4 regions of the Buttiauxella gaviniae genome follow, and region 2 is predicted to be linked to each of the others. Evidence: predicted binding sites of a transcription regulator. Region 2 holds the regulator's gene; each other region holds the start of a gene.
The links. The regulator Fur, encoded in region 2, represses iron uptake genes when iron is present. The targets are predictions, from matches to a motif close to ATAATAATGAGAACNACTATCAA.

Region 1 (5,687 bases), 2.7 Mb from region 2:
GAATGATTTTGCTGCATTGATGACGAACACCCCGGACGCGCCAGCAAGCGGCGATCCTTTAATGCGTTGCGAAAGCGCGCGCGGCACCAGCCGGGTTATCTGTTTTTCACCCGATCACAGTAAAACGCTGCCGCAGCTTTCCGTTCCGGCGCTGGAAGAAGTGGTCAAAACCTGGCAAGAGCAGACCGCAGATTTAGGGCAAACCTATCCGTGGGTGCAGGTATTTGAGAATAAAGGTGCGGCAATGGGCTGCTCCAACCCGCATCCGCACGGCCAGGTTTGGGCCAACAGCTTCCTGCCAAACGAAGTGGCACGAGAAGATGTACTTCAGCGTGAATACTTTGCTGAAAACGGTTCGCCGATGCTGGTGGATTACGCCCAGCGCGAATTAAAAGATGGCAGCCGTACGGTGGTCGAAACCGAACACTGGATTGCCGTCGTGCCTTACTGGGCGGCGTGGCCGTTCGAAACGCTATTGCTGCCAAAAACGCACATCCTGCGTATTACCGATTTGAGCGCCGAGCAAAGCCGTGATTTGGCGCTGGCACTGAAAAAACTGACCAGCCGCTATGACAACCTTTTCCAGTGCTCATTCCCATACTCAATGGGTTGGCACGGCGCACCGTTTAACGGCGAGGAAAACAGCCACTGGCAATTACACGCCCACTTCTATCCCCCGCTGCTGCGCAGTGCCACGGTGCGTAAATTTATGGTCGGCTATGAAATGCTGGCCGAAACCCAACGTGATTTAACCGCAGAGCAAGCCGCAGAACGCTTGCGTGCCGTATCCGATATCCATTTTCACGAGGCAGGAGTTTAAAAATGAGTCTGAAAGATAAAACCCAACACATTTTTGCCGAACAGTTTGGCTACCCAGCGACGCATACCATTCAAGCTCCGGGCCGCGTGAACCTGATTGGTGAACATACGGATTACAATGACGGTTTTGTACTGCCGTGTGCTATCGACTACCAGACAGTCATTAGCTGCGCAAAGCGTGATGACCGCATGGTGCGCGTGATTGCGGCGGATTACGACAATCAAGTGGATGAATTTTCGCTGGATAAACCCATCCTGAGCCACGATACGCAGCAATGGTCGAACTATGTTCGCGGCGTGGTTAAGCATCTGCAAAAACGTGATAAAAACTTTGGCGGCGCAGATTTAGTGATTAGCGGTAACGTGCCACAAGGTGCGGGTCTGAGTTCATCGGCCTCGCTGGAAGTCGCAGTAGGTACCGTGTTCCAGAAACTTTATCACCTGTCGCTTGATGGTTCGCAAATCGCCCTGAACGGCCAGGAAGCAGAGAACCAGTTTGTTGGCTGTAACTGCGGGATCATGGATCAGTTGATTTCAGCGTTAGGTAAAAAAGATCACGCTTTGCTGATTGATTGCCGTTCGCTCGGAACTAAAGCGGTTTCGATGCCAAAAGGCGTGGCCGTTGTCATTATCAACAGTAACTTCAAACGTACGCTGGTGGGGAGCGAATATAATACCCGTCGCCAGCAATGTGAAACCGGCGCGCGTTTCTTCTCCCAAAAAGCGCTGCGTGACGTTGAACTGTCGAAATTTAATGCGGTGGCGCATGAACTTGATCCGATTGTCGCCAAACGTGTTCGTCACGTTTTAACTGAAAACATCCGCACCGTTGAAGCCGCTGATGCGCTGGCAAAAGGCGACCTGCAGCGTATGGGCGAATTGATGGCTGAATCTCACGCGTCCATGCGTGACGATTTCGAAATCACCGTGCCGCAAATCGACACCCTGGTTGATATCGTTAAAGCGACTATAGGCGATAAAGGCGGCGTACGTATGACCGGCGGCGGCTTTGGCGGTTGCATCGTCGCGCTGATTCCTGAAGCGCTGGTTCCGGCAGTGAAGCAAGCGGTTGAAGAGCAGTACGAAGCGAAAACCGGCATCAAAGAAACGTTCTATGTGTGCAAAGCATCGGAGGGCGCGGGTCAATGCTAAAAGAAACACCTCAACTCGCTCCGGACGGGCAACCGTTCCGCATCTCTACCCTGCGTAACAGCGCGGGGTTGGTAGTGACAATGATGGACTGGGGCGCAACGCTGCTGTCGTGCCGCGTGCCGATGAAAGACGGAACCGTGCGCGAAACGCTGCTCGGCTGCGAAACGCCGGAAGATTATTTGAATCAGTCGGCATATCTGGGGGCAACGGTTGGACGCTATGCCAACAGGATTGCCAACAGCCAGTTTACGCGCGATGGCATCACCGTGAATGTCACCGCCAATCAGGGGGCGCATCAATTGCACGGCGGCCCGGATGGGTTCGATAAACGCCGCTGGCGTATTGTGCGTCAGAATGAACACGAAGTGTTGTACACGCTGGACTCTCAGGATGGCGATCAGGGTTTCCCTGGCGAGCTGCGCGCCACCGCGCGTTATGCGCTAAATGACGATAACTGCATCACCGTCGAATTCCGCGCCAAAACCAGCAAACCGTGCCCGGTGAATCTGACTAATCATGCTTATTTCAATCTCGACGGTAAACAAAACGATATTCGCCAGCACAAACTGCAACTGCTGGCCGATAGTTATTTGCCGGTGGACAGCAACGGTATACCGCAGGCCGGTCTTGCCGATGTGACAAATACCGGGTTTGATTTCCGCACGCCAAAAACTATCGCTGAGGATTTCCTGAAAGATAACGATCAGGTATTGGTGAAAGGCTATGACCACGCTTTCTTGCTGCAGGTGCAGGGCGATGCCAGCCAACCTGCGGCACATGTCTGGTCGAGCGACAATAAACTGCAAATGACGGTTTATACCACCGCACCGGCGTTGCAGTTTTATAGCGGCAACTATCTGGACGGAACAGCAGCCCGAGAGCAAGGCACTTATAATGCTTATCAAGGTCTGGCGCTTGAAAGTGAATTTTTGCCCGACAGCCCCAATCACCCGGAATGGCCGCAGCCCGACTGTTGGCTACAGCCAGGTGATGAGTATTTGAGCGTTACGGAGTATGAATTTATTCCGCTGTAAGGTTAGCGCCCTCTTTCGGGAGGGCGAATCTTATTCGATTCGCTGGATTTCCCGCCATTTAACAGCAAAAATATAACAACCGTTCACATCCACCTTACACTCCACACTCTTTTTCGCTATGTTAAACGTTTAGCATTGCCGCTGGCCCCTTTGCGGCAATATAATGATAATCGTTATCATTAATCGCAGGCTTATTAAGGAGTAAACTATGGCTGTTACTAAGCTGGTTCTGGTTCGTCACGGTGAAAGCCAGTGGAACAACGAAAACCGCTTCACCGGTTGGTATGACGTTGATCTGTCTGAGAAAGGTAAAACTGAAGCGAAAGCAGCAGGTAAGTTGTTGAAAGATGAAGGCTACTCCTTCGACTTTGCTTATACTTCTGTGCTGAAACGTGCCATCCACACTCTGTGGAACATCCTCGATGAACTGGATCAGGCCTGGCTGCCAGTTGAGAAGTCCTGGAAGCTGAATGAACGTCACTACGGCGCACTGCAAGGGCTGAACAAAGCTGAAACCGCAGAAAAATATGGTGACGAGCAAGTTAAACAATGGCGTCGCGGCTTTGCGATCACGCCTCCAGAACTGACGCGTGATGACGAACGTTTCCCGGGCCATGATCCACGTTATGCAAGCCTGAGCGATAAAGAGCTGCCGGTAACCGAAAGCCTGGCGCTGACTATCGATCGCGTTATTCCTTACTGGAATGAAACCATTCTTCCACGCATGAAAAGCGGCGAGCGCGTGATTGTTGCCGCTCACGGTAACTCCCTGCGTGCGCTGGTTAAATTCCTGGACAACCTGAGCGAAGATGAAATTCTTGAGCTGAATATCCCAACTGGCGTGCCGTTGGTGTATGAGTTCGACGAGAACTTCAAACCGCTGAAACGCTACTATCTGGGTAATGCTGATGAAATCGCAGCAAAAGCCGCAGCGGTAGCAAATCAAGGTAAAGCGAAGTAATTCGTTAGATGTGAACAAGGCGTGGTGAGATCCACGCCTTTCTTATACTGCCGCGAAAGAGTTATCCGCGACGGGTTTTCACAGCCGCTGCCAGTTGGCGCAGAACAGTTTCAGTATCTTCCCAGCCAATGCACGCATCAGTCACACTCTTGCCGTACACCAATGGCTCGCCGCTCTCGAGGTTCTGATTGCCTTCAACCAGATGGCTTTCAATCATGACGCCTGTGATCGCGCTATCACCGCCTGCAATCTGTTGGCAAACGTCCGTAGCCACTTCCATCTGCTTCTTAAATTGTTTGCTACTGTTGGCGTGGCTGAAATCAATCATCACCTGAGCAGGCAAGCCCGCTTTCTGCAAATCAGCCTTAACCTGAGCAACGTGCGCCGCACTGTAGTTTGGCTCTTTACCGCCACGCAGAATGATATGGCAGTCGCCGTTTCCGCTGGTATTAACGATGGCTGAATGGCCCCATTTGGTGACAGACAGGAAGCAGTGTGGCGCACCCGCCGCATTGATGGCGTCGATGGCTACTTTCATGGTGCCGTCGGTACCATTTTTAAAGCCAACCGGGCATGACAGACCAGATGCCAGTTCGCGGTGAACCTGAGATTCTGTAGTACGTGCGCCAATGGCACCCCAGCTCATCAGATCCGCCAGGTACTGCGGGGTGATCATATCTAAAAACTCACCCGCGGCTGGCAGGCCTGAGTCGTTGATGTCTAGCAGCAGTTTGCGAGCGATACGCAGACCATCGTTAATTTGGTAGCTGCTGTCCATGTGCGGATCGTTAATCAGCCCTTTCCAGCCAACCGTGGTGCGTGGTTTTTCGAAGTAAACACGCATAACGATTTCCAGCTCGCCCTGCAGTTCTTCACGCAGTGTCAGCAGGCGCGCGCCGTACTCTTTCGCCGCTTTAACATCGTGAATCGAGCATGGGCCGATAACAACAAGCAGGCGATCGTCATTTCCTTTAAGAATTTTATGGATCGCTTTGCGAGCGCCGGATACCGTCGCAGCCGCTTTTTCAGTGGCGGGGAATTTTTCGAGCAGCGCTACTGGAGGCAAAAGTTCGTTGATTTCTTTGATGCGTAAGTCGTCGTTCTGATAATTCATGAGATTTCCGGGGATGGCCTTGAGTTTTAGCTTAGTTGCAATCCCTTCAATCTATCGCTTCAAGCCGGAAGTGTAAACGGGCTTTTACACTTCAGACGGAATATTCCTGGAAACGACCTAAAAAGCGTCAAAAAATGGTAAAACGCCGGTTTACCGCTACAATTTTTAATTGTTAACACTAAAAAGTTCTCTTTTAGCAAAATTGTATTCTGATAAGGCTTTTATTAGTGACATGTTTATCGGATAAAAGTCAAAAGCTCAGAATAAATCCAGTGCCTGTTGGAAGAAGTTATCCAGCAATAACAACCAGAACAGGAGCATTAAGATGAATAAACTCACTGCACTTTTCTTAACAGCAACCCTTTCAGTCGCAAGCGGCATGGCAATGGCTGCTGAAACCAGCGGCAGTAATAACGGCCAGGCAAATGCTAGCGCCGAGGCAGGCCAGGTGGCACCTGATGCGAATCAGAACATCGCGCCTAAAGGCGTTGATAACAGCAATATCAACAATGGCGGCACAATGCTTCATCCTAATGGCTCAACCAGTTCCAGCGGTATGACCACCGATGGAATGAGCAAAGATGAAATCCATAAAAATTCGATGTGT
Region 2 (5,687 bases):
ATTAGCGCGATCTTCAACCACTTTGGTGACGTTAGTATCAGCCGGGCCACCGTTTGGCGGATTGTATTTGATACCGCCGTCATCCGGTGGGTTGTGCGAAGGCGTAATAACGATACCGTCCGCTTGTGCACCACCTGATTTGTTGTGCGTCAGAATGGCATGAGAGATAGCAGGTGTCGGCGTATAGCCGTTTGCCTGCTGCACAATGACATCCACACCGTTCGCAGCCAGCACTTCCAGCACGGAGATAAACGCAGGTTCAGACAGCGCGTGAGTATCTTTACCCACATAGCACGGCCCGGTAATTCCATTTTTTGCACGATCTTCTGCAATCGCCTGAGCAATCGCCAGAATGTGAGGCTCGTTGAAATTATGACGTGCCGCACTGCCACGGTGACCGGAAGTTCCGAACTTCACCGCGTGTTCGCTATTCCCCACTTCAGGCTTCAGCACATAATACTGGGCCGTGAGTTGGGCTACGTTAATCAAATCGCTCTGTTGTGCCGGTTGTCCTGCACGAGGGTGGTTAGCCATTGGCCTTTCCTTCTGACGCGAGGTGTTAGATTGTGCCGCAAACCTTTTCAATCAATTCCGCCGGGAACTGCATTGATTGCATGATGTGTTCGATCATGCTGCATTTACGACCCGTATTGGTATTAGTAATGACCCAGTATGGCGTGCCTGGAACATGCTTAGGTTTAGTCTGGTTGCCGTTAGCAAGGAGCGTTTGCTCGTTACCGGCAAAATAGACGCGGGTGCGACCATGCAGCGATTCGGTCGCTTCACCAAAAGCATGAGCATCGAGGGTATACAGCGTAGAAAGCACCATCATGAAACGGTTAACAGCTTTCTTTTGTTCTGCATATTCATCGGAAAGCAGCAGTTCACGCACCGCGCGAACACGATCGCGTGCTTTGTTTACGGGTTTGGCTTCCGGAGCGGCGACAACTTGTGCTGCCTGGCCGGTCGTTGCTGGTGTAGCAGGCGTTTGGCCGGCGGTAAATTTCAACATGCGCCGTAAAATGTCGGACGCGCTCTCACCAATGTGCTGCGTGTGGCTGGCAATATAGCGATAGAGCTCGTCATCAACTTCAATTGTTTTCATCTTAATCCAGTGCGATATCTTTTCTGAATACAAGTTGTTGGGATTATAGGGACAAATCCCAACCTCGGGTAGCGCCAAGCTTTTGTCACACCACAAAGTCAGACTAGACTGAATATTTGCGGCACAGCGGCAGGATGCCGTTATGATACCCTAACCTCACGAAGTAAAAAAAAAGAACTTTGCCATGAAATTGAATGCTCGCCTGCAAACTGCGCAACAATCGACTAGTAATTCCCCCATCGTACTTATTCACGGTCTTTTTGGTAGCCTGGATAATCTTGGCGTGCTGGCCCGTGACCTTGGGCAAAATCACACGCTGCTGCAAATTGATCTTCGCAACCACGGTTTATCACCACGTAGCCCAGAGATGAACTACGCCGCCATGGCGCAGGACGTAGTGGAAACGCTCGATGAATATGGCGTTGAGAAAGCGATTATCATCGGTCATTCGATGGGCGGCAAAGTGGCGATGGCGCTGACCGCGATTGCACCGCAGCGCATCGATAAATTAGTGCTCATTGATATTGCGCCGGTGGATTATCAGGTTCGCCGCCATGACGAGATTTTTGCGGCAATTAATGCGGTTAGTGCCGAGAAAATCACAACGCGTCAGCAGGCCGCGAAAGTGATGCGTGAATACCTTAATGAAGAAGGTGTGATTCAGTTCCTGCTGAAATCTTTTACCGATGGTGAATGGAAATTTAATGTGCCGGTGTTGTGGGAGCAGTACGAAAATATTGTCGGCTGGAAAAAAATTCCGGCGTGGAACGAACCGGCACTGTTTATACGCGGTGGCACCTCGCCTTATGTGGATGAATCACACCGTAGCGAACTGCTTTCGCAGTTCCCGCAGGCGCGTGCACATGTGGTTGCCGGAGCCGGGCATTGGGTCCATGCCGAAAAACCTGATGCTGTTTTGCGCGCAATCCATCGTTTTATCGACCTAACAGCCGCAAACTGATTAAAAACAGACCGACTGGCCGCAAGATGCGGCTAACGCGTTGGCGCGCAAGCCATGCTGATGTATGATTGCGCGCTAAATTGCGCCAGAGCACCCCGCTCCGTGCCACCTGAATTCCCTGTCAGTAGTCTAATCATGGCAAAAGAACAAACGGACCGTACTACATTAGATCTGTTCGCGGACGAGCGTCGCCCGGGGCGACCAAAAACCAATCCGCTAACGCGTGATGAGCAGTTGCGTATCAACAAACGCAATCAACTCAAGCGCGATAAAGTACGCGGCCTGAAGCGAGTGGAGTTAAAGCTCAACAATGAGGCGGTAGAGGCTCTTAATCAGTTGGCTGAAGCGCGCAATATCAGCCGCAGTGAACTGATTGAAGAGATACTGCTCGAACAACTGAAGCAACATCTTAGTTAGATATCGTGTTATACCCATTAGCATTCGAGTTGCAGGACGATGGGTATAATGTTGCAGTCTGTGCACTACAGGGTTATAGCAGTTTCCGCCCCGTGATGTGTTCTGCTATGATTGCCCTATCTGTGGCCAAATAGCAGCCATCATACCATTAAGTATCAAGAGGTTATTTTACTCATGGCAATCGTAGGCATTTTTTTCGGCAGCGACACCGGTAATACCGAAAATATCGCGAAAATGATTCAAAAACAGCTCGGTAAGGACGTTGCTGAGGTGCATGACATTGCTAAGAGCAGCAAAGAAGACCTGGAAGGCTTCGATATTCTGCTTCTCGGCATTCCAACGTGGTATTACGGCGAAGCGCAATGCGACTGGGATGATTTCTTCCCGACGCTGGAAGAAGTTGATTTCAATGGCAAACTGGTTGCGCTGTTCGGCTGTGGCGACCAGGAAGACTACGCAGAATATTTCTGTGACGCATTAGGTACTATTCGCGACATTATCGAACCGCGCGGTGCGGCGATTGTGGGCCACTGGCCAACAGCAGGTTACCATTTCGAAGCGTCTAAAGGCCTGGCAGATGACGATCACTTTGTTGGCCTGGCTATCGACGAAGATCGCCAACCTGAGCTTACCGCAGAGCGCGTTCAGAAATGGGTTAACCAGGTTTCTGAAGAACTGAATCTGGCTGATATCCTCAGCGCTTAATGCTATTAGTGACGTGGCCCTTTGGCTGCGTCACATTATCAATAGATATTTCCGATTAAAATAATTGCTACAAATTTGTAACTTTTCAGTTTGTCCCTGTACAATGAATTCCTGGAAAATAGCTAGTAAGGCAAGCAAATCGCGACTCAGCCGCAGTTTTCTGGCTTGAATATGCTTTTACCCTAAATAATTCAAGTTGTGGCCAGGCGGCCAGGGAGCTTATCCCCAAGAGCTTACTTTAGTAAGTGACTGGGGTAAGTGAGTGCAGCCAACACCCCCCACAGCTTGAAGTATGACGGGTATAATACTTGCGGTTCCCATTTAGAATTTGCAGTTCTATAATGAGACGCATTCATCTTAACGCTCACCCTGAGTCCGAGCGATTCGTTAAGCAACAGGACAATTTCCGCATGACTGACAACAATACCGCATTAAAGAAGGCCGGCCTGAAAGTCACGCTTCCTCGATTAAAAATCTTAGAAGTGTTGCAGGGGCCGGTGAATCATCACGTCAGTGCGGAAGACTTATATAAGCGTCTGATTGATATGGGTGAAGAGATTGGTCTCGCCACCGTTTATCGCGTATTAAACCAGTTTGATGATGCAGGCATTGTGACCCGTCATAATTTCGAAGGCGGTAAATCCGTGTTCGAACTGACGCAACAGCATCACCATGACCACTTAATCTGCCTGGACTGCGGCAAAGTTATTGAATTCAGTGATGATTCAATCGAAGCGCGCCAGCGTGAGATTGCATCTCGTCATGGCATTCGTCTGACGAACCACAGCCTGTACCTTTATGGTCACTGCGCTGAAGGTGATTGCCGTACAGACGAGCACGCACACGAAATCAGCGAAAAGTAATCCGTCTATCCTGGCTTCCCTAACCCAGAGGTCAGATGTAAAAAAACCGGTGAGGAAGCTCACCGGTTTTTTTATTGCATGAAGATCACCGCTACTGGTTGTTGGTACGGATCTCTTGCCAGATTTTATCGCATTTGGCTTTGACCGCCTGGTCGTTACCCGTGCGGGTTGCCTGAATGCAATTCTGGTAATCGAGGGTGCGAACCGTCTCTTTCTTCGCAAATTCCTGATGCTGTTTTTCCTGAGCCAGCACATTGAGCACGCTTTGGCACGCCTGGACTTTATCCGGATTACCTTCGGCGGTGTTAATACACGCGCTGTAAGCTGCTTTCAGCTTTGAATCTTCCGGCGCTGTTTTCGGTTGTGCGCAGGCGCTCAAACCTAAAGCCATCACCGTCACTAAAATGATTTTTTTCATGCTGAGTATCCTTAAACAAACCGGGCATTCTCATGCCCGGAATCAAATCAGAAGATGGTGAATGGGGCGATAACGATAAATTTCACGTCGCGCTCATCCTGGAAGATGTTGCCGTAACCCCCGCCCCAGCTTGGAATATCGGAGTGGTTGTCGTACTGAGTGAAGTGCAACTTGAAGAGGGTTCCCTTCGCACGACCATCCTGAACGGTATACATTGCATCAAGGCTGTATGCAGACTCTTTCAGACGGCGATCCGCATCGTAGAAGCCATCGGTCGTCGGTTTAGAGCTTGGTTTAGCATCCCATGCGTAAACATAAGAAGCACCTACCGCCCAACCCGCGAGGTTCCAGTTGCTCAGGTCATACATTGCGCCTGCAAATACCGCTTTTTCACCGTTGGCGTTGAAGTCAGAGCGGTTATCCCACCACACATCAAGACGACCGTTAGAAGATGCATAAGTTGGCGTCATACGTTGCAGGAAGTAGCCCTGCTGGCCGTCTGCCTTAACCATGGTGCCTTCAAGACGCAGGTCGACCTGGCCGACTCGATAGCCGAAGGTTAATGCCTGCAACCATGCAGTACCGTCGTACAGATCGTTGACGCTGCCATCAGAGACTTTGTCACGCGTTCCATAGAATTGATAGCTGGTGGTCAGCGGGCTACCAGCAATGTCAAATTTATAGCTGGCTTTGGTGAAGTATTGATCCACATAACCTTCAGCCTGGCCGAAGGCCGCTTCAAGGATCAAATCATTTTTGAAGTCGTATTTAGCGCCGACAGAGTGCAGGTAATCGACTTTGGTGTTTTTATCGTTCTGATAGAACTTGTCCATCTCCAGGTGCCATGGGGATTTATATTCGTTAGTCCACATGTAGGAGAAGCTCAATGCGCCCGCATCTGCATAGTCAAAGTTTGCACCCGCTTCAGCGCCCTGATAGGTGCCTGGCATGAAGCTCCAGTGCGGAGCCAACAGAGTTTGACCGGTGGGTTGGATGTAACCTGCACGCGCCCAGACTGGACCATATTTGAATTTAGCAGCGGCTTTATAGAGGCTAATCCCGCTTTTATCGCCGGAATAGTCTTCGTCATACGCTTTGTTTTTTGAAGAGAATGCGATTTCGTTTGGGTGACCGCTGTCACCATTTTCTGCCATTTCGATAGCAGTAAAGGCCGCAATATCAAGACCGAACATGTCCGCAGCATAACCAGACTGGAAG
Region 3 (5,687 bases), 1.7 Mb from region 2:
TGCTGGCGAACTTCCAACAACAGTTGAGCGAAGATTTTCAGCGTACCGTTGAGCGTTTTTTGTCGCTGCAAACTCTCGGCACGGAAACCGCACGCCAGGATGCTCGCCGCCTGAAATCAGTGGTGCTTGAGCAGCCGATGCCGAGCGTTGAAGTATTAAATGGCGGCCTGGAAATCCTGAAAACGGCAGATTTGCGTAATTCGCTGAGCAACCTCACCGTGCCGTTCTTACGGCTTTACGGGCATCTGGATGGGTTAGTGCCGCGTAAAATCGCTGGCTTGTTGGATGAGCAATGGCCGCAGAGTAAAACGGTGATTTTCCCGAAGGCGGCTCATGCGCCGTTTATTTCGCATCCGCAGGATGTGTGCCAGGTTCTTGTAGAATTTCAAAAGCAGATTGCGGATTAGGTTAATGTCGGATGACGCTAACGCTAATCCGACCTACGAAAGCGGTGGAACGGCGGGTAAGCGAAGCGCACCCGCCGTATACTTTTTATGCCCGCAGCGCCCATAATTCACGGGCGCATTTCTTCCCTTCCGGGCAACTTTTACAGCTGCCTGTCAGGCAATCGCTCGGATCTTCGGTGATACGCATCGCTTTGCCCATCGCTTCAAGGCGACTTAGCATGGCGTTGACCAACGGCAGAGGCGTGGCGAGCTGTTGGCTAATTTGCGTTGCTTCCAGCCGGCCTTGCAGCGCCAGGGCATTACGAATTTCGATTAAGCTCGCTGCCATACGCCCTCCTAGTGGCAATCGCCAGCGGTGCTTTTACAGCAGGCTGCCGCTACGGTTTTACGCGATGTCATCAGGCTTACGTCTACACGGCTACGTGCCCTGCGTAAACCGCCGATCAACAGTACGTTGAACAGCACCACCGCAAGGATACAGACCAGGCTGAATTGCGGGTGGGCGCTAAACGTTACGGTCTGGTAGTAAACCGTGGAAAGTGAGTAAGCGATGTTCAGCCCCCATAAGACGGAGAACATCATCCAGCCACGGCTTGATTCGCGGGCAACGGCACCCATTACCGAAATGCATGGGATGTAGAGCAGAACGAAAATCAGGTAGCTGTAGGCCGCAGCCGCACTGCCAAATTTGCTGCTCATCACGCCCATCGCGCCGCTTGCCATTTCACCGTCGCCTTTGCTGGCTTCGATTGGGTTCGCCAGTACGCTCAGGCTGAAAGTATCTTTCAGGCTTTGCCAGGTTTCGCCCGCCGCACCACTCAGCTCATCGAGCAAATTGAAGTTCGCTGCATCAAACGCTTCTTCGTGCATATCTTCTGCGGTGTAGAGAGTGTTCAGCGTACCCACAACCACTTCTTTCGCCATGGCGCCAGTGAACAGGCCAACCGTTGCTTGCCAGTTGTCTTCATGTACGCCAATCGGTTTCAGCAGCGGGGTCAGCACACGGCTGACGGACGCCAGCGCGGAGTCGTTGATGTTGTCCACTTCTTTGCCGCTAAACGAGAAGCTGTTCAGTGCGCCGATGAAAATACTGACGATAACGATCACTTTACCGGCACGCAGCACGAAGCCCTTCAGGCGCTGCCAGGTTTGCAGCAGCAGGCTTTTCAGATGCGGCACGTGATACACCGGCAGTTCCATCACAAATGGCGTTGCTTCGCCACGCATAATGGTGTGTTTGAGCATCAGGCCGGTCAGAATCGCCATCACGATGCCGAGAATGTAGAGCGAGAAGACAACCAGTGCGCCTTGCTGACCGAAGAAAGCTGCGGCAAATACCGCAAAAATCGCCAGTCGTGCGCCGCAGGACATAAACGGTGCCATCATGATGGTCATCAGGCGTTCACGCGGGGCATCCAGAGTACGCGCGCCCATTACGGACGGCACGTTACAGCCGAATCCGACGATCAGCGGTACAAATGATTTACCCGGCAAACCGAGGGATTGCATCAGGCGATCCATCACGAAAGCCGCACGAGCCATATAACCTGAGTCTTCAAGGAACGACAGGAACAGGTACATCATGCCAATTTGCGGTACCAATGGCAGCACGGTGTTGATACCGCCGCCGATACCCTGGGCGAGGAAAATTGTCAGCCAGCCTGGGAAGTGCAGGGTAGCGCCAATCCACTGAATGCCGTGGATGAAGATGGCCGCTGAGCCGCCGTCGAAAATGGGCTGTAAAGCGCCGCCGATGTTAATCGCCAGCAAGAACATCAGGTACATCACCAGCAAGAACACAGGCAGGCCGAGAAAACGGTTAAGGATGATTTTATCCATCATCGCCGTTAAACGGTGCGGTTCAGCCGTCAGACTGTTACTGATGGAATCGCAAATAGCGGCAATCGTTTGGTAGCGGGCATCGGCAATCAGCAGTGCGGGATCTTCATTTTCTTGCGCCAGTTGGGCGCGAATGGCATCCAGTTTTTCCGTTGCATGACCGGCATATTCGCGGCTGTAGATGTCGCCTTCCAGCATTTGCAGCGCCAGCCAGCGACGCTGTTGTGCAGGCATTTCGCCAGGCATTTCAGCGGCCAGGGTGTTGGCTTCTTCAAGCAGTTTGGGTGGGTAAAGGACTAAATCGGTATGCGCGTTTGGCTGGCGGCGGTCGATAGCCAGTTTCAGGCCTTCCATACCACGGCCACGCGTTGAAACCAACGGCACTACCGGGCAGCCAAGGCGTGCGGCAAGGGCATCGATATCAATACGGATATCTTGCTTCTCGGCGATGTCGAGCATGTTGAGTGCGACTACGCACGGAATGCCCAGCTCGAGAAGTTGCAATGTCAGATACAGATTGCGCTCAAGGTTTGAGGCATCGACGACGTTAATCAGCAGGTCTGCATCGCCACTCAAAATATAGTGGCAGGCGATTTGTTCATCGAGAGAGGTTTGCGATGAAATGGTGGTCAGGGAGTAGGTGCCTGGCAAGTCGACAAGCGTGACCTGATGCGCAATCGTTGAAAACTGACCTTCTTTACGTTCTACGGTAACGCCCGCCCAGTTGCCGACTCGCTGACGAGAGCCGGTGAGCTGGTTAAATAACGTAGTCTTTCCGGAATTAGGGTTACCGATTAAGCCGATAGTTAATTTTTTCATTTTATTCGTGAACTTAAAGAAGAAAAGAACAACGAGCGCAAGCGCCCACCCCACCAATCAGGCGATCGATTCAACGTGCAGTAATTCGAGATCTTTTTTACGTAATACCAAACTGACGCGACGTGTTTCGATGTGAATCGGGTCGCCTAAAGGCGCAACGCGCACAACGTTAAATGATGAGCCGGGCAACATACCGAGCGATAAAAGTTTTTGGCGATATGACGGGCTAATTTCTTTAGCAAAACCAGTAATTTTCCACGCACTACTTGGTAAGAATCGCATAGGACCTACTTAGAGCTGGGCTCTGATATTTACTCGAACGAAAGTTATCTGTGAGTAGAGGAGAAATAACGAACAAATCAATGATAATGAGAATGGTTTCCGTCATCAATAATTATTTTTGTGATGAATAACGCCTGTTTTCTTATTTAACGAAGATAGGTTGTTTAATTTACCTGACGTGCCTGAAGCGTGGATTTAATTGAAATCATATAAATAACAATGTGTTGTATTTATTTTAAAATGATAAATATATTATTTTATCTCTGTTAATGTTGTCTGAATATTTCATGTGTTACGTGTTTGATAAATATTGGTGTGGTTTTATATTCGTGAGATAAATTGATCTATCGCAAATTCATTCTGTTTTTTTATAAATAAGAGGGAGGGTGAAATAATTATTGGGTGGGAATGTCCTCTCCCTCAGGAGAGGGAGAAGACCGATCCGTCGCCTCTCCCGGGGGAGAGGGTGTGGCTCTAACGCTTCTTACCGAGTGCCGCAGCCAACGCATCACTCATCGCGCTGTTACCTGCGCTACTGCTGGCATTATCACGCCCGCGAGGTTTTTGGGCTGGAGCAGGGCGGCGCTCGTTTTGCTCACGCGGGGCGCTGCTACGGCGGTTGGATTCGCCAGGTTGCTCGTCCAGACGCATCGTTAACGCAATTCGTTTACGCGACAAATCGACTTCCATCACTTTCACTTTAACGATATCACCGGCTTTCACCACTTTGTGCGGATCGTCGATGAATTTGTCGGAAAGCGAAGAGATGTGCACTAAACCATCCTGATGTACGCCAATATCCACAAATGCGCCGAAGTTGGTCACGTTGGTGACCGCGCCTTCCAGCACCATGCCCGGCTGCAGGTCGTTCATGGTTTCCACGCCGTCCGCAAACTTCGCGGTTTTAAACTCAGGGCGTGGGTCACGGCCTGGTTTTTCCAGCTCTTTGATGATGTCGGTAACGGTCGGCACACCGAAGCGTTCGTCGGTAAATTCACGCGCGCTTAGGCCACGCAGCGCTTCACCGTTACCCATCAAATCCGCAAGCGCTTGTTCGGTTGCGGCCAGAATGCGTTCAACCACCGGATACGCTTCCGGGTGAACGGTCGAGGCATCGAGCGGGTTTTCACCGTTGTTAATACGCAGGAAGCCCGCGCATTGCTCAAAGGCTTTTGGCCCTAAACGGCTGACTTTCAGCAACTGCTGGCGGTTCTGGAAACGGCCATTTTCATCGCGCCAGTTGACGATGTTCTGCGCCATCATGCGCGTTAAACCCGCTACGCGAGTGAGCAGCGGTACCGATGCGGTATTCAGATCCACACCTACGGCGTTGACGCAGTCTTCTACCACCGCATCCAGCTTTTTCGCCAGTTGTGACTGGCTAACATCGTGCTGATACTGGCCGACACCGATGGATTTCGGGTCAATTTTAACCAGCTCGGCAAGCGGGTCTTGCAGACGGCGGGCGATAGATACTGCGCCGCGAATCGAAACGTCTAAGTCGGGGAATTCCAGCGCTGCCAGTTCGGAAGCAGAATACACGGATGCGCCCGCTTCGCTGACAATCACTTTCTGCGCGGTAACTTTCGGGAACTGCTGCTGCACATCGAGGAAGAAACGCTCGGTTTCACGCGATGCAGTGCCGTTGCCGATAGCGACCAATTCAACATTGTGTTTTTCGCACAGGGCTGCAACCGCAACAGCGGCTTTTGCAGCTTGCCCGGTGTGGGGATAAATGGTGTCGGTGGCGACGACTTTGCCGGTGGCATCAATCACCGCGACTTTTACGCCGGTACGCAGACCTGGATCGAGGCCCATGGTTGCGCGCAGGCCAGCAGGTGCCGCCATCAGCAAATCATGCAGGTTACGGGCGAAAACGTTGATAGCTTCGTCTTCGGCACGTTCGCGCACGGTGCCCATTAGTTCGGTTTCGAGGTGCATCAGCACTTTGATGCGCCACGTCCAGCTTACAACGGCACGGCGCCAGGCATCGGCGGGTGCGTTATTAAGACGCAAGCCGAGGTGTTCGATAATCAACTGTTCACAGTAGCTTTCACGCGGTGGTTCGTCGTGCTGCGGATCGGCATTCAGCGCCAGTTGTAAAATACCTTCGTTGCGGCCACGGAACATGGCGAGCGCACGGTGAGAAGGGGCGGTGGCAATCGGCTCGTGATGGTCGAAATAGTCACGGAATTTCGCACCTTCCTCTTCTTTGCCACTCACTACGGTGGCAGCCAGATGCGCGTTTTTCCAAAGATAATTACGCACTTTTGCCAGAAGCTGGGCGTCTTCCGCGAAGCGCTCCATCAGAATGTAGCGTGCGCCATCCAGCGCGGCTTT
Region 4 (5,687 bases), 640 kb from region 2:
GCCGTTCGTGGCCGTGCCGACGCAGGTTTTGGTGTAATGACCGAAGCGGAGTTAAAAGTTGCGGTAGCGGCTGCGCGTAAGCGCGGTGAGAAAGTCGTTATGACTAACGGCGTGTTTGACATTCTGCACGCAGGCCACGTTTCGTATCTGGCGAATGCGCGCAAGCTGGGTGACCGCTTAATTGTGGCTGCAAACAGCGATGCCTCCACCAAACGCCTGAAAGGCGAAACTCGCCCGGTGAACCCGCAGGATCAACGCATGATCGTGCTGGCAGCGCTGGAAGCCGTGGACTGGGTGGTGCTGTTTGAAGAAGATACGCCGCAACGCTTGATCGGTGAAATCTTGCCTGATCTGCTGGTGAAAGGTGGCGATTACAAACCGGATGATATTGCCGGGAGTAAAGAAGTCTGGGCCAACGGCGGTGAAGTGATGGTTCTGAACTTTGAAGATGGTTGCTCCACCACCAATATCATTAAGAAGATTCAAAGCCAGGACGCATAAGTTATTGTGAATAATAAAGAACGCCCCACACTTGGGGCGTTTTTTTACATCTGTGGTTCAGTCGGTGGCGTCACTTCTGGCGCTTGAACACTACGATTCTCAAGCTCAGTCAAACGCTGTTCAAGCAAAGCGAGTTTCTCACGAGTGCGCAGCAGCACTTGAGTTTGTACATCAAACTCTTCACGGCTGACCAGATCCAAACGGGTTAACTGCGACTGTAAAACCTGGCGAACTTTCTTTTCAACATCATCCCCGAATTCACGAATCCCTTTCGGCATTGACTCGTGAACCTGGCGAGCGATCTGTTCAATTTTTTTCGGGTCAATCATAGCGGCTTCCATAATGTTACGGGATTGGTATGCCCTAATTGTAATGCCTGAGTGACGCCTTAGAAACCCGAAATGTTCTAAGGTTTGGCGTTGCCAGAGAAAATCATCGGCGTTATAGTAAGTCTGCTTATTCTCAGGGCGGGGTGTAACTCCCCACCGGCGGTAAATCAGCGAACGCTGAAAGCCCGCGAGCGCTCCAGAGCAATCTGGAGGTCAGCAGATCCGGTGTAATTCCGGGGCCGACGGTTATAGTCCGGATGGGAGAGAGTAACGACTAAGCTCAAGCTTTTATCAGCCTGCTCACGTTATTTTTATAGCTCCTAAGACTGCCCTGATTCTGGTAACCATAATTTTAATGAGGTTTTTTTACCATGAATCAGACGCTCCTTTCTGCATTTGGCACCCCTACACAGCGCGTAGAACTGGCTCTTGAAGCCCTACGTGAAGGACGCGGGGTTATGGTTCTTGACGATGAAGATCGCGAGAACGAAGGCGACATGATTTTCCCGGCCGAAACCATGACCGTTGAGCAAATGGCTCTGACCATTCGTCACGGTAGCGGTATTGTTTGCCTGTGCCTGACCGAAGAACGCCGTAAACAACTTGAATTGCCAATGATGGTTGAGAACAACACCAGTGCTTATGGCACCGGGTTTACTGTAACTATCGAAGCGGCAAGTGGTGTAACCACCGGTGTTTCTGCGGCTGACCGTATTACTACCGTGCGTGCAGCGATTGCTGATGGCGCAAAACCAAGCGACCTGAACCGTCCGGGCCATGTATTCCCGCTCCGTGCTCAGCCGGGCGGCGTGTTAACTCGTGGCGGTCATACTGAAGCGACTATCGATTTGGTGACGCTTGCTGGGTTTAAACCTGCCGGCGTGCTGTGCGAACTGACCAACGACGATGGCTCAATGGCGCGTGCACCAGAGTGCATCACCTTTGCCCGCCTGCACAACATGGCTGTCGTAACGATTGAAGACCTGGTCGAATATCGCCAGACTCACGAACGTAAAGCCAGCTAACCCGCTCAATGCAAAAAGCCCGGTTTTGACACCGGGCTTTTCTATTTGTGAAGTATGACGAGTATTAGCCAATTCCGCTGGTTTGCAGCAACGTCAAACTAAATCCCATCACTGCCATCCCACAAAGCACACCGTAACTTGGATTGTTGTGGGGATCGATCTCTTTAGCGAGCGGCATCAGTTCATCGACCGACAGCGCCACCATAATGCCCGCAACAGCGGCCATTATTGCCGCCATGACAACCGGCGACACCATTGTGCCCAGAATCAGCCAGGCCAGTACGCCGCCCAGAATTTCCGCCAGGCCTGAAATCCCTGCCCAGAAGATCGCTTTGCGCTTAGAACCGGTTGCCGCATACACCGGCCCTGCAACGGCTAACCCTTCAGGAATGTTATGCAGTGCCACTGCAAGGGCAATACCCATCCCTAATTCCAGATTGCTGCTGGCGGTGACGAACGTCGCCACGCCTTCGGGGAAGTTATGCAAGCTAATGCCAAGAGTGAGTAATAGCGCGGTGCGGCGCAGATTACGCGGCTGCGGTTTGCTGTCCATTAGATCTTGCGGATGAGCATGGGGCAGGGCGCGATCAAGGGCAAAGTAGCCCAACAGGCCGACCATAAACATGCCATAGCCCAGCACCGGTGACATTCCTTCGGTATGAAGCGCTGCGGGCAACATCTCCATCAACGAGATAAGCAGCATAATGCCCGCTGCAAAACCGAGAGAAAATGCCAGCACACGGTTTGATGGCTTCTGGCCAATTACGCCAAGCAAGGCACCAATGAAAGTGGCTCCCCCTGCTAACAGGGTCAGAATCAAGGGTACTGACATTTATCGCTCCTTATGATAATGATTCTCATTCATATTAACGGGCAATGTGCCAAAAATCGAGAGCTCGTTGAGAAGCTTTACACATCGCTTACATTCAAATTTCCTGAAGATCTTCATCATGGTTATCTGAGTTCTTCATGACGCAAAAACGCGTACTGTGGTGTTTATAAACTGAATGACCTGACAAAGGACACCACCATGACTACCCAACGAATGCCTGCGCTGTTCCTGGGACACGGCAGCCCAATGAACGTGCTGGAAGATAATCACTATACCCAAGCCTGGCGTCATTTGGGAGAGACCTTACCGCGTCCTAAAGCTATTGTGGTGGTATCTGCGCACTGGTTCACGAAAGGCACCGGCGTTACGGCGATGGAAACGCCAAAAACCATTCACGATTTCGGTGGTTTCCCGCAGGCGCTCTACGATACGCATTATCCCGCTCCGGGCTCGCCGGAACTGGCTCAGCAGTTAGTGGATTTGCTGGCTCCTGTTCCGGTAATGCAGGATAAAGAAGCCTGGGGGTTTGACCACGGCTCCTGGGGTGTGCTGATCAAGATGTACCCGAATGCTGATATTCCAATGGTGCAGCTCAGCATCGACAGTACCAAACCGGCGGCCTGGCATTTTGAGATTGGTCGCAAACTGGCAACGCTGCGCGAACAGGGAATTATGCTGATTGCCAGCGGTAACGTTGTTCATAACCTCAGAACCGTACGCTGGCACGGTGAAAACACGCCTTATCCATGGGCTGAGTCGTTTAACCAATATGTGAAAGATAACCTTACCTGGCAGGGGCCAGTTGCCGAGCATCCGTTAGTGAATTATTTACAACACGAAGGCGGATCGTTATCTAACCCAACGCCGGATCACTATTTACCGTTGCTCTATGTTCTGGGGGCGTGGGACGGCAAAGAGCCGATAACGCTGCCAGTCGATGGCATTGAGATGGGGTCGCTGAGTATGCTTTCGGTGCAGATTGGGTGATATTTTCCCCGTATCCATAAGCTGCCTCTTAGTCACATCTTTGAACACAAGTGCTGGTGACTCTGGCTGTATCTGGAACGAATGATCCCCACCCAGCCTCCCCCTTGCCAGGTGGAGGAGCAAAAGACATGAGGCGTTAGCTGCTCCCTCCCCTGGAAAGGTGTACAGTCCGGGGAGGGTTGGGGTGGGGTCAGAACCTAAGAGGAGGGAAATAATTACTCTACAAAAACATGCGGATAAAAACGTGAAAGATCCTGGGTGATCAAGTCCCGATCTTCACGAATACCAATTCCCGCAGGTTGATCGTTGATAAGCCAGCTCCCGATCAGCACATAGCTGTCACCAAATTTTGGTAATTGATAGAACTGTTGGACGATCATCCCTTCTTCACCGTAAGGCCCATCGACACGGGCGATTTCCTGGCCGTTTTCGATGATCTTCACGTTTGCACCTTCGCGGGAGAAGATTGGCTTCATCACGTACTTATCCATCTCTGGATAGCTATCTTCGGCGAAATAAGCGGGCAGCAAGTTTGGGTGATCCGGGAACATTTCCCATAGCATCGGCAGCAATGCTTTGTTGGAGATAATGCTCTTCCAGGCAGGTTCCAGCCAGCGCACGCCAGCGTCTTCCAGCTTGGTAGAGAACATCTCACGCAGCATGAATTCCCACGGATAGAGCTTAAAAAGATTGCTGATCACTTGATCCTGCAAATCGGTAAACTGGCCTTTTTCGCCCAGGCCGATCTCTTCCATGTACACAAACTCGCTGGCTACGTCTGCTTCTGCGGCACAATCTTGCAGATACTGAACCGTACCGCGATCTTCTACCGTGTCCTGGCAGCAAGCGAAATGCAGCAAGTTGAAACCGTGTTGCTGTTTCAATTCGGCAAAACGTTCGATGAGCTTTTCTTGCAGGCTGTTGAATTGATCGCTTTCGGCAGGCAGATTACCGGCCTGAATCTGATCTTCAAGCCAGATCCACTGGAAAAATGCTGCTTCGTATAAAGAAGTGGGAGTGTCGGCATTGTTTTCCAGAAGCTTAGGTTCACCTACGCCATCCCACGCCAGATCGAGGCGGGAATAGAGCGAGGGCTGCTGAGTACGCCAGGCCTGGCGCACAAACTCCCAGGTGTGTTTAGGAATGCGAAATTTAGCCAACAGCTCATCGCTGCTTACCACTTTTTCGACAACCTTCAGGCACATCTGATGCAGTTCAGCCGTCACTTCTTCGAGGCGTTCAACCTGTGGGAGCGTCAGTTTGTAATAAGCATCTTCACACCAGTATGGTTCGCCATACATAGTGTGAAAATTGAAACCGTATTCTGTGGCTTTCTCGCACCAGTCCGGGCGCTCTGTAATCGCAATTCTTTCCATAATTTCTTAGCCACCCATAGAGCGAGAAGAACCTGTTGCGCTGTTGCTGCGCTGCATTGTTGATTGTTTAGCGACGGAATCACCAAAGCCACCGCGCGTAACGGTACTCGTCGTTGCAGGTTTAGGTGCCATGGCGGTTTTTGGAACGGTGGTGGTACGGCCCGGAGTGGCTGCGCCGTAACTTTTGCCGCTGGCGTCGGCATATTTACCGTAAGCCGGGCTTGCCGGGTTTTTTGAGGTAAACAGCGGTTGCTGAGCAAAGCCCGCACCGCCGCCCATCAGACGACCCATCATGTAGCCAGCCATCAGTGGCATCCAGAAGCTGCCGCTTTGCTGAGGCTGCGCCTGAGCTTGTTCACCCGCCATGCTCGCTTGAGCAGGTGCTTGCTGACATTGGCCTTCGCCAAATTCAGCGATACATTCTTCGCGCGAGGCATATTTAGGCGCAGTACGTTCCGCTTCCTTCAACGCATTGTTGTAGGAAGTCGTACATTCGGCACTTTTGCCTGGGTTGGCCTGCGCGCAGTCATCCGCGTTCTGATACATGGAGACCGTTTCGTCATTCTGTTCGCAACCGGCAAGCATAAACACGGCTGTAACCGCCAATGCGACCGGTGTCAAATGGCGAGCGTTCCAG

Region 1: a site for Fur is predicted at 3,169-3,191, ahead of gpmA (2,3-diphosphoglycerate-dependent phosphoglycerate mutase). Genes of this name have one in related genera too.
Region 3: a site for Fur is predicted at 3,428-3,450, ahead of feoA (ferrous iron transporter A). Genes of this name have one in related genera too.
Region 4: a site for Fur is predicted at 2,700-2,722, ahead of zupT (zinc transporter ZupT). Genes of this name have one in related genera too.

The regions. Positions count from the first base shown of each region.
Region 1 covers NZ_JBFMVT010000002.1:482,812-488,498, forward strand. The annotation lists gene galT (galactose-1-phosphate uridylyltransferase) at 1-820, shown strand, start outside; gene galK (galactokinase) at 823-1,971, shown strand; gene galM (galactose-1-epimerase) at 1,965-3,005, shown strand; gene gpmA (2,3-diphosphoglycerate-dependent phosphoglycerate mutase) at 3,214-3,966, shown strand; gene aroG (3-deoxy-7-phosphoheptulonate synthase AroG) at 4,028-5,080, opposite strand; gene AB1E22_RS02955 (YbgS-like family protein) at 5,400-5,687, shown strand, end outside.
Region 2 covers NZ_JBFMVT010000002.1:3,230,700-3,236,386, reverse strand. The annotation lists gene pgm (phosphoglucomutase (alpha-D-glucose-1,6-bisphosphate-dependent)) at 1-534, opposite strand, end outside; gene seqA (replication initiation negative regulator SeqA) at 560-1,105, opposite strand; gene ybfF (esterase) at 1,290-2,066, shown strand; gene ybfE (LexA regulated protein) at 2,202-2,483, shown strand; gene fldA (flavodoxin FldA) at 2,658-3,188, shown strand; gene fur (ferric iron uptake transcriptional regulator) at 3,599-4,051, shown strand; gene chiQ (ChiQ/YbfN family lipoprotein) at 4,143-4,469, opposite strand; gene chiP (chitoporin ChiP) at 4,517-5,687, opposite strand, start outside.
Region 3 covers NZ_JBFMVT010000002.1:1,577,736-1,583,422, reverse strand. The annotation lists gene bioH (pimeloyl-ACP methyl ester esterase BioH) at 1-407, shown strand, start outside; gene feoC ([Fe-S]-dependent transcriptional repressor FeoC) at 493-735, opposite strand; gene feoB (Fe(2+) transporter permease subunit FeoB) at 744-3,065, opposite strand; gene feoA (ferrous iron transporter A) at 3,123-3,347, opposite strand; gene AB1E22_RS08020 (Tex family protein) at 3,822-5,687, opposite strand, start outside.
Region 4 covers NZ_JBFMVT010000002.1:2,588,097-2,593,783, forward strand. The annotation lists gene hldE (bifunctional D-glycero-beta-D-manno-heptose-7-phosphate kinase/D-glycero-beta-D-manno-heptose 1-phosphate adenylyltransferase HldE) at 1-501, shown strand, start outside; gene ubiK (ubiquinone biosynthesis accessory factor UbiK) at 546-830, opposite strand; FMN riboswitch at 956-1,103, shown strand; gene ribB (3,4-dihydroxy-2-butanone-4-phosphate synthase) at 1,202-1,855, shown strand; gene zupT (zinc transporter ZupT) at 1,920-2,687, opposite strand; gene ygiD (4,5-DOPA dioxygenase extradiol) at 2,886-3,674, shown strand; gene AB1E22_RS12690 (glutathionylspermidine synthase family protein) at 3,890-5,050, opposite strand; gene AB1E22_RS12695 (DUF1190 family protein) at 5,057-5,687, opposite strand, start outside.